4 regions of the Mediterraneibacter sp. ICN-202921 genome follow, and region 1 is predicted to be linked to each of the others. Evidence: predicted binding sites of a transcription regulator. Region 1 holds the regulator's gene; each other region holds the start of a gene.
The links. Region 1 encodes Rex, which represses fermentation and respiration genes when NADH is low (regulators of the CRP and FNR family bind a similar motif). Its sites were predicted from a motif close to ATTGTTAANTANTTAACAAT; they were not measured.

Region 1 (2,207 bases):
TCTAATTCGATAGAACGGATCTGGTGTTCCATTTGGATCAGATGCGCTTTGGCTGTTTTGACTTCTTCATAAATCGTGTTTCCGGAAGAAAGCGTCTGATGCTGCGCGAGATAACCGATCGTTTTTCCTTTGGCAAGGACTACCTCCCCGCTATCAGCCGGTTCCTCTCCCATGATCATTTTGAAAATAGTAGACTTGCCGGCTCCGTTGATACCGACGAACGCCGCTTTTTCCCGTTCTTCAATATGAAAAGAGCCCTCTTTTACGATCAGATGTTCTCCAAAAGATTTATGAATATTATGACATGCGAGTATCATGAAACTCCTCCTGAAAGTATAGGTGTATATTTATGTATCCGTTGCGTTGTCTGACGCTGCATATGTAATCAATTATAACGAAAACCGAAGAAAATACAACTATAATTTGACATCATATTAACAATTTTATATAATAAAGCGTAGATTTAAGTTTGGAGGGCGATGACTGTGGAACAAAGAGAAATATCACGTGCAGTAATAGGAAGGCTGCCAAGATATTACAGATATTTAGGAGAATTGCTGGAGGCAGGAGTGGAAAGAATCTCTTCCAGTGATCTGAGCAAGAAGATGCGTGTAACGGCATCGCAGATAAGACAAGATTTGAACAATTTTGGTGGATTTGGACAACAAGGATATGGATATAATGTGAAATATCTATATACAGAGATCGGAAAAATATTAGGGATGAACAGAGAACATCCTATTATTATCATAGGAGCGGGAAATTTAGGGCAGGCACTGGCAAATTATGCTTCTTTTGAGAAAAGCGGTTTCATTTTAAAAGGATTGTTCGATGTAAACCCGCGCCTGGAAGGGGTTTCTATCCGTGGGATCCCGATCCGTATGATGGATGATCTGGAAGAATTTCTTCAAAAAAACGATATTGAGATCGCAATCCTCACATTGCCTAAATCTAAAGCAATCGAAGTGGCAGAACTTGTAATCGAGAATGGAATAAAGGCAATATGGAATTTTGCACACACGGATTTGAATCTTCCGGAGGATATAATTGTCGAAAATGTACACCTTTCGGACAGTCTGATGAAGCTTTCTTATAATATCAGCCGTTATAATGAAGAACATAAAAACTAGTGACGCTGTGTATAGTATGCAGCAGTGTATACATTTACAGGAATATGCAGGCAGAAACGTGTAATCAGGTTTTCCTTTTTACACGTTCTTTCATTTTAAGATGTGAAAGACAAGAAATGATTCTGCTGATTTTTATTTTTTAGGAAAGGCGGGGGAGTTATATGCGATATCTTCCAGACGGAGTATGGATGCAGAAAGCAGACAAACATACGATAGAAAAAATAGGGATCTCTTCTATGGTATTGATGGAACGAGCGGCTCTAAAGACAGTAGAAGTCATGGAGACAGAACAGATCAGGCTGGATAAGGCGCTGATCGTCTGTGGAAGTGGAAATAACGGTGGCGATGGCTTTGCCATAGCACGCCTTATGAAAGAGAAAGGGTATCTTCCGACGGTTGTATTTGCGGGACGTGAACAGTCTTTAAGCATGGAATGCCGTACACAGAAGGAAGTTCTGGAAAGGTTAGGGCTTATGTCATGCACAGAGATTCCGTCCAAAGAATATACTGTTGTAATAGACGCACTTTTCGGTGTGGGATTAAACAGGGATATACAAGGACACTATGTGGATATAATAGCGCAGATGAATCAGATATCAGCTAAGAAGGTTGCTGTTGATATTCCTTCCGGTATTCATGCAGAGAAGGGATGTGTGATGGGAAATGCATTTAAAGCAGACTTGACAGTTGCCTTTGCCTGTGAAAAGTTAGGCTGCGTATTATACCCAGGAAAAGAATATTCCGGAAAAGTGCTCCCTGTAGAAATAGGGATCGATCTGGCAATCTTTAAAGAAGAATTAGGTGTTTGCTATACGTATGAGCAGAAAGATATAGGACGATATCTTCCCAAAAGAAAGGCAGATTCTCATAAGGGGACTTATGGAAAGGTGCTGATGATCACAGGAAGCTGCGGTATGGCCGGTGCGGCTTATCTGTCTGCGAAAGCGGCTTATACAGCCGGTGCTGGACTTGTACAGATCTATACGGTTAAAGAGAATCGAACGATCTTACAGCAGCTTCTTCCGGAAGCAATTATTTCTGTGTATACAGAGTATGAGGAAGTACAGCTTGCAAGTC
Region 2 (2,207 bases), on a different contig from region 1:
TACTGACACAGACCGATACATCCTGTCTGTGTCACACTGATCTTCTCAGACAGCCCCTTTTCCTGGACTGCATCGGATAAAGCGCTCAAAACCGGTCTTGCGCCGCTTGCAATCCCACATGTCGCCATACCGACGATCACTCTGATCTGATTTTCGTTCTCCGCGCGTACTCCTACTTTTCCCTGCATTTTTTCTCTGATCGCGCGTAATTCTTCCAGACTTTTCATATCTTTCCTCTCTTTCTCGATCCTGCGGTCTTTCCCGCCTCAAATATCCGCTCCGTCATCTGTCTCTTCTTTATTTATCTGCAGATATTCTTTTATAAACGCAGATATTTCTTTCTCTGCAAAGGAGATATCGTCTCCTATGATCTTTCGCATTTGTCTTGTATCCAGGATAAACTGCCTGTCTTTATACTGATATGTATAAAGGAAATCTGTCGTTTCATTGAAAACGATCAGCGTATGGATCGTGGCAGTTATATCTCCCAGAGGCATCCTGTCTATATGTGACAGAATAAATACCGCTTCTACCGTTGTTCCTTTTCCTTTTTCTGACTCTATCCTGAATGTACCGCCTGTACTCTCTGCCGCCTGCTTAAAAAACGGCACTCCCAGACCAATCTTTCTTGTCTTCCGGGTCGTAAAAAACGGATCCTGCACATGTCTTAACTGTTCTGCATCCATCCCGCACCCATCGTCTTTAATCAGCACAGTCAGCCTATCTTCGCCCGGCTGGACAGATACAGTAATTTCAACTAAAGCGGCTTTGGCGCGGATCGAATTTTCCGCCACATCCAGAATATGCATCGCAATTTCCGGCATCATAGTTTATTCGTATTTTGCCAGAATATCATCTATATCATCTACCGTCAGACGTCCGTACACTTCCCCGTTGATCATCATGACAGGTGCAAGACCGCACGCCCCTACACAACGGCATGCGTCCAGAGAAAACTTCCCGTCCGGTGTGCACTCTCCGCCAACGATCCCAAGTTTTTCCATCAGGGCATTATAAATATCGCCAGCCCCCTTTACATAACATGCTGTCCCAAGACAAACAGAAATCTGATACTTTCCTTTGGGATTTAAAGTAAACTGGGAATAAAACGTTGCAACTCCATAAATCTTTTCCATTGGGATCCCTGTTTCATCCGAAATCATCCTCTGCACCTCTAGGGGAAGATAGCCGTATATGTCCTGGGCTTTCTGTAAGATCGGCATCAGGGCGCCTTTCTCATCTTTGAGTTCGGCTATGACCTTCCTCAGTGATTCTTCTTGTTCCTTTGTTCCGGAAAACGGAACAGTCTCCTTTTTTTCAAGCATTCTTCAACCTCCATTTCTGCGTTTAGAGCTACATTGACTATATATTAACACAATATATAATAAACTTCCAGCAGTTTATTTTCATTTTTTTATAAGATTTTACCAATATTTTTGAGAACCATTTTCATTTTTTCAACATTTTTTCTCTTTCTTTGCTCTTATTTTATGTTTTTACATCTATTTTACACAATCCTCCGCATTGCTTATTATACTTTCCAATGATATACTAAAAGTATTCTATTCTTACGTGAGGGGGAACGATCTATGACGATCAAAGAAATGCAGACCGCTTTAGATGCCAAATTACTTTTCGGAGAAGAACTTTTAGATCTGGATGCCCAGTTTGTATTTTCCGCAGACATGATGAGCGATGTTCTTGCGTTCTGCGGTCAATGTTCTGTTCTGATCACCGGATTATGTAATCCGCAGGTCGTACGGACGGCAGAAATGCTGGATATCGTCTGTATCATCTTCGTGCGCGGCAAGCAGCCTGACGAACATATTCTGTCTCTGGCACGCAGCAAAAAAATCGCGCTTCTGATGACAGAACATTTCATGTTCACCGCCTGCGGAATTCTGTACGAACATGGATTACGGGGAGGTGCATAAGATGAAAGATAAGCTGACTTTTCAATATACAATCCCCGGCGACGACTTTACACGTGCCGGGGAGGCGAGCAGTTCCATAAAGAACAAACTAAAGCAGCTCGGCGTGGACGATACAGCCATCCGCAAGACGGCTATTGCCATGTATGAAGGAGAGATCAACATGGTCATCCATGCTGACGGCGGCACGATCTCCGTGTCCATCTCTGATTCCGTGATCGAAATGATTCTTTCCGACCAGGGGCCCGGTATCAAAGATATCGCCAAAGCAATGCA
Region 3 (2,207 bases), on a different contig from region 1:
TGCCGCCTGTCGTCTTTGTGACCGGCTCTGTCAGGCTCACCGCTTTCCCGGTAAAGGGACCGCCCATGATAACTTCTCCATACGCTCCGTCTATCCCGCCTGCCTTCTCGATCAGATCTTTGACACTTATGCCGACCGGAACATCCATATAAATACGCGGTCCTTCCTCGCCTTTGAGCTTGCCTGTCACAGTTATATTCTTGCTGAAACAAGGCTTTTTCAATTTTACTGCTTCAAAGACTCTAAGGACTGTTTCTACATTGATAACTACGGCGTCCGCTGCTGAGGGAAGCTGTACCGGATCCAGAAGTTTCCCCAGGCATTCCCGCACGATCGCCCTTTCTTCTCCCATTGGATATATATCCGGAAGCAGATGTATGTACATAGCTTCTTCTTTCGCTACCGCGCTTCGCAGTCTTTCGACTGCCCGTTTATTTTTCGCCTTTATCGCAAATATGACTTTGGCTGCATGTGTCATCTCCATACACAGCCTTGCTCCTTCTATAGTCATATCTGTCTTTTCTTCAATCTGCCGGATATTGTGGCCTAGTCCGGGCTCACATTCCACAGCATTGACAAGGAGCGTGCCGCCATGCAGATCTATATCCAATTTTACTCCTGTAGGGAAACCGGCGCCTCCCATTCCAACAATCCCCGCCTCCTTTACCATCTCCAGCGGGCTCCCCGGCTCCAAGGAAAGAAACTCCTCTTTCTGCACTTCATCCGGACAAATAATGATACGGTCGTCTCTGACTTCCTGTACCACTCCGTATACACTGGAAAACAAATTAGCTCCCAGCCCCTGCGGCTTGGCAAGCAATGTCCCTTTCTGCACCTTCTCGCCCTCTTTTACCACCGGTCTGCACGGTGCGCCGACATGTTGTTTTAAAAGAAACTGAAGATTCTCCATTGTCCTTAAACTCCTTTATTTCCACTGTCCCTGCCGGACAGTTATTTTCTGGCGGAGGCATGTGGGAATCGAACCCACCCAGGACGCTTCAAACGCCCAACACTGGTTTTGAAGACCAGGAGGCACACCAGTTACCTTACTACCCCCATATTTCGTTTTTGTAAAATCATAGTAACAAATAATCATTGACTTTTCAAGGGGTTTCAGCCATAATAATAGTTAAATAATGAACTATATACTAGAATATAGTCTATAATATTGCCGTACAAAATACTAGAATATAGTCTAATTACAGGCATTTGCGAAATCGTACTTTTATTTTGCCTGTTTACAATTTTTTTATTTTAGGAGGAAATGTATCTATGAATTGTACACCTGCTATCAAATTAGATTCTTTCGAATCAGCCTTTCATGCGATCGACACACACACGGTCGGTGAATTCACCCGCATTATCACGTCCGGTTTTCCTGCGTTGCAAGGCGCCACGATGATAGAAAAGAAGCAATACCTGGCAGAACATTATGATAAATACCGCCAAGCGCTCATGTATGAACCACGCGGGCATCATGATATGTTCGGCGCTCTCATCACAGAACCGGTACATGAGGAAGCCGATTTCGGCGTTATCTTCATGGATACCGGCGAATATTTGAACATGTGCGGGCATGGAACGATCGGGACGACTACAGCATTGATCGAATCTGGACTTGTTCCGGTTAAAGAACCTTATACTGAGATCGTGTTAGATGCCCCTGCCGGTCTCATACACGCCAAAGCAGAAGTAAAAGACGGAAAAGTTTTAAACGTAACATTGACAAACGTCCCTGCTTTTCTCTATAAAGAGAACCTTACCACTGTTGTAGATGGAAAAACCATCCACTATGATATTGCATTTGGAGGAAGTTTTTTTGCTCTGACAGATGTCGAACAGCTTGGATGGACAGTAGATAAAGAATCCATCCCAAAGCTGACTGACCTTGGCATGAAGCTGCGCCACCAGATCAACCAGGAAGTGGAAATCCGACATCCCAACTTAGATATTACAACTCTGGATCTGGTAGAATTCTACTGCCATACGGATACGCCTGGATGCAACTACCGTAATGTCGTTATTTTCGGAGACTGCATGTCAGACCGCTCCCCCTGCGGCACCGGAACCAGCGCTAAGTTAGCTGCCTTGTATGCCAAAGGCGAGATCAAAATCGGGGAACCTTTTATATATGAAAGCTTCATCGGATCCCGCTTTAAAGGAGTCATCAAAGAAGAGACAACCGTAGGTCCCTACAAAGCTGTCAT
Region 4 (2,207 bases), on a different contig from region 1:
ATATAGAGAATGCCTGTGCGGGTATTCGGGAAGGAGAACCGGAAAAAGTAAAAAACGCGGTCAAAAGTTTTTTTGAAAGAATGCAGAAACAGCCGGATATGCGTATTTGCGCAGCAGCCTTGATGGTGATGGAATTTTTGCTTTTGTCGTACAGAGAGACACAGGACGGAGAATTACAAGAGAAATTTGTAAAAGAATCTACAAGTTTTTATCCTCGCATGCTGCAGGAAAAAAATATAGATGGACTCAGGAGCATCACGGGAAAATATTTCGCAGATCTGATCCAGTATCTGGAAGAAAAGAAAAGGAGCCAGCCGGAGAAAATGCTGCAAAGAGCAGTCACATATATGGAAGCGCATTATGACGACCCGGAACTGTCCTTAAATGAAGTGGCAGATTTTGTACATATCAGTGCGAGTTATCTGTGCACGCTATTTAAGCAATACAGTGAATACAGCTATATCAGTTGCCTGAATCATATCCGCATGGAGCAGGCAAAGCAGATTTTAAAAGATAGGAAACACAAGACATATGAAGTAGCGTTCTTGGTAGGATATAATTCGTCACAATATTTCAGCAGTTCTTTTAAAAAGTATACCGGTATGACGCCGGGAGAATATAGGGCAAAAAAAGGCATTAAGTAAAATATTTGATATATTACTGACATTGGGGGCTGTCGCTTTAACGATTAAAAAATCGTGAAGCGGCAGTTCCTATTTGTATAATATGCACAAATATTGTTAAAAAAATAACGTTAAAATATCTACAAATAGCATATTGACAATTATTTAACAACTATGTATACTGAGACTTGTGGTTAGGAAAAGTTTATTATTTTCAATTATAGGAGGAGTTTGGAAATGGCGAAGAAAGAGAAAGCAGTAATGCCGGAGGTTGTCGACAGTGTAGAGACGCTGGAAGCCAAAATGAAAGCAATGCGTGAAGCACAGAAAATTTTTGCTACGTTTTCACAGGAACAGGTGGATAAGATTTTCTACGAGGCGGCTATGGCTGCAAACAAGCAGAGAATACCGCTTGCGAAGATGGCTGTGGAAGAGACACAGAGAGGAATCATAGAAGATAAAGTGATCAAAAATCACTATGCGGCAGAGTATATTTATAATGCATATAAAAATACAAAGACATGCGGCGTCATCGAAGAAGACGCGGCGTATGGAATTAAAAAAGTCGCTGAGCCGATCGGACTGGTAGCTGCTGTCATTCCTACGACAAACCCGACTTCTACAGCGATCTTTAAGACATTGATCTGCTTAAAGACGAGAAATGCGATCATTATCAGTCCCCATCCATCAGCAAAGGCTTGTACGATCGCAGCTGCTAAAGTAGTTCTGGATGCAGCGGTAAAAGCTGGAGCACCGGAAGGTATTATTGGCTGGATTGACGCACCGTCCTTGGAATTGACGAATATGGTCATGAAAGAATCCGACATTATTCTTGCCACAGGCGGACCGGGAATGGTAAAAGCTGCTTATTCTTCTGGAAAACCAGCTCTTGGTGTAGGCGCAGGAAACACACCGGTTATCATTGATGATACAGCAGATGTGAGAATGGCTGTAAACTCTATCATTCATTCTAAGACATTTGACAATGGTATGATCTGTGCATCTGAGCAGTCCGTAACTGTGTTGGACAGTGTATATGAGGAAGTTAAGAAAGAATTTGCATATCGTGGCTGTTATTTCCTGAAAAAAGGCGCTGAACTTGATAAAGTCCGCAAGACGATCATCATCAACGGTGCTTTGAACAGTAAGATCCCGGGAAAATCTGCGTATGAGATCGCTAAAATGGCTGGCGTGGATGTTCCGGAGAATACGAAGATCCTGATCGGTGAAGTAGAGTCTGTGGATATTTCAGAAGAATTCGCGCATGAAAAATTATCTCCTGTACTTGGTATGTATAGAGCAAAGAGCTTTGACGAGGCTCTTGAAAAGGCGGCACAGTTAGTAGCTGACGGCGGATACGGACATACAGCTTCTCTGTATGTACATCCGGCAGAGAAAGAAAAAATCGCAAAACATGCGGCGGCAATGAAGACATGCCGTGTACTGATCAACACACCGTCTTCCCACGGTGGTATCGGTGATCTGTATAACTTCAAACTGACTCCATCTCTGACGCTTGGATGTGGTTCATGGGGAGGAAACTCCGTATCTGAAAACGTAGGAGTAAAACATCTGCTGAACGTA

Region 2: nuoE (NADH-quinone oxidoreductase subunit NuoE) is a predicted target of Rex. The motif match lies at 1,358-1,377, and genes of this name have one in related genera.
Region 3: WKT01_RS02885 (proline racemase family protein) is a predicted target of Rex. The motif match lies at 1,126-1,145, and genes of this name have one in related genera.
Region 4: adhE (bifunctional acetaldehyde-CoA/alcohol dehydrogenase) is a predicted target of Rex. The motif match lies at 777-796, and genes of this name have one in related genera.

The regions. Positions count from the first base shown of each region.
Region 1 is NZ_JBBKBE010000001.1:82,796-85,002, forward strand. It holds gene WKT01_RS00390 (ABC-F family ATP-binding cassette domain-containing protein) at 1-317, opposite strand, end outside; gene WKT01_RS00395 (redox-sensing transcriptional repressor Rex) at 486-1,130, shown strand; gene WKT01_RS00400 (NAD(P)H-hydrate dehydratase) at 1,292-2,207, shown strand, end outside.
Region 2 is NZ_JBBKBE010000011.1:49,193-51,399, reverse strand. It holds gene WKT01_RS09660 ((2Fe-2S) ferredoxin domain-containing protein) at 1-227, opposite strand, end outside; gene WKT01_RS09655 (ATP-binding protein) at 267-827, opposite strand; gene nuoE (NADH-quinone oxidoreductase subunit NuoE) at 831-1,325, opposite strand; gene WKT01_RS09645 (DRTGG domain-containing protein) at 1,590-1,934, shown strand; gene WKT01_RS09640 (ATP-binding protein) at 1,936-2,207, shown strand, end outside.
Region 3 is NZ_JBBKBE010000002.1:184,373-186,579, reverse strand. It holds gene prdC (proline reductase-associated electron transfer protein PrdC) at 1-910, opposite strand, end outside; tRNA gene WKT01_RS02890 (tRNA-Sec) at 960-1,057, opposite strand; gene WKT01_RS02885 (proline racemase family protein) at 1,273-2,207, shown strand, end outside.
Region 4 is NZ_JBBKBE010000002.1:220,781-222,987, forward strand. It holds gene WKT01_RS03125 (response regulator) at 1-644, shown strand, start outside; gene adhE (bifunctional acetaldehyde-CoA/alcohol dehydrogenase) at 861-2,207, shown strand, end outside.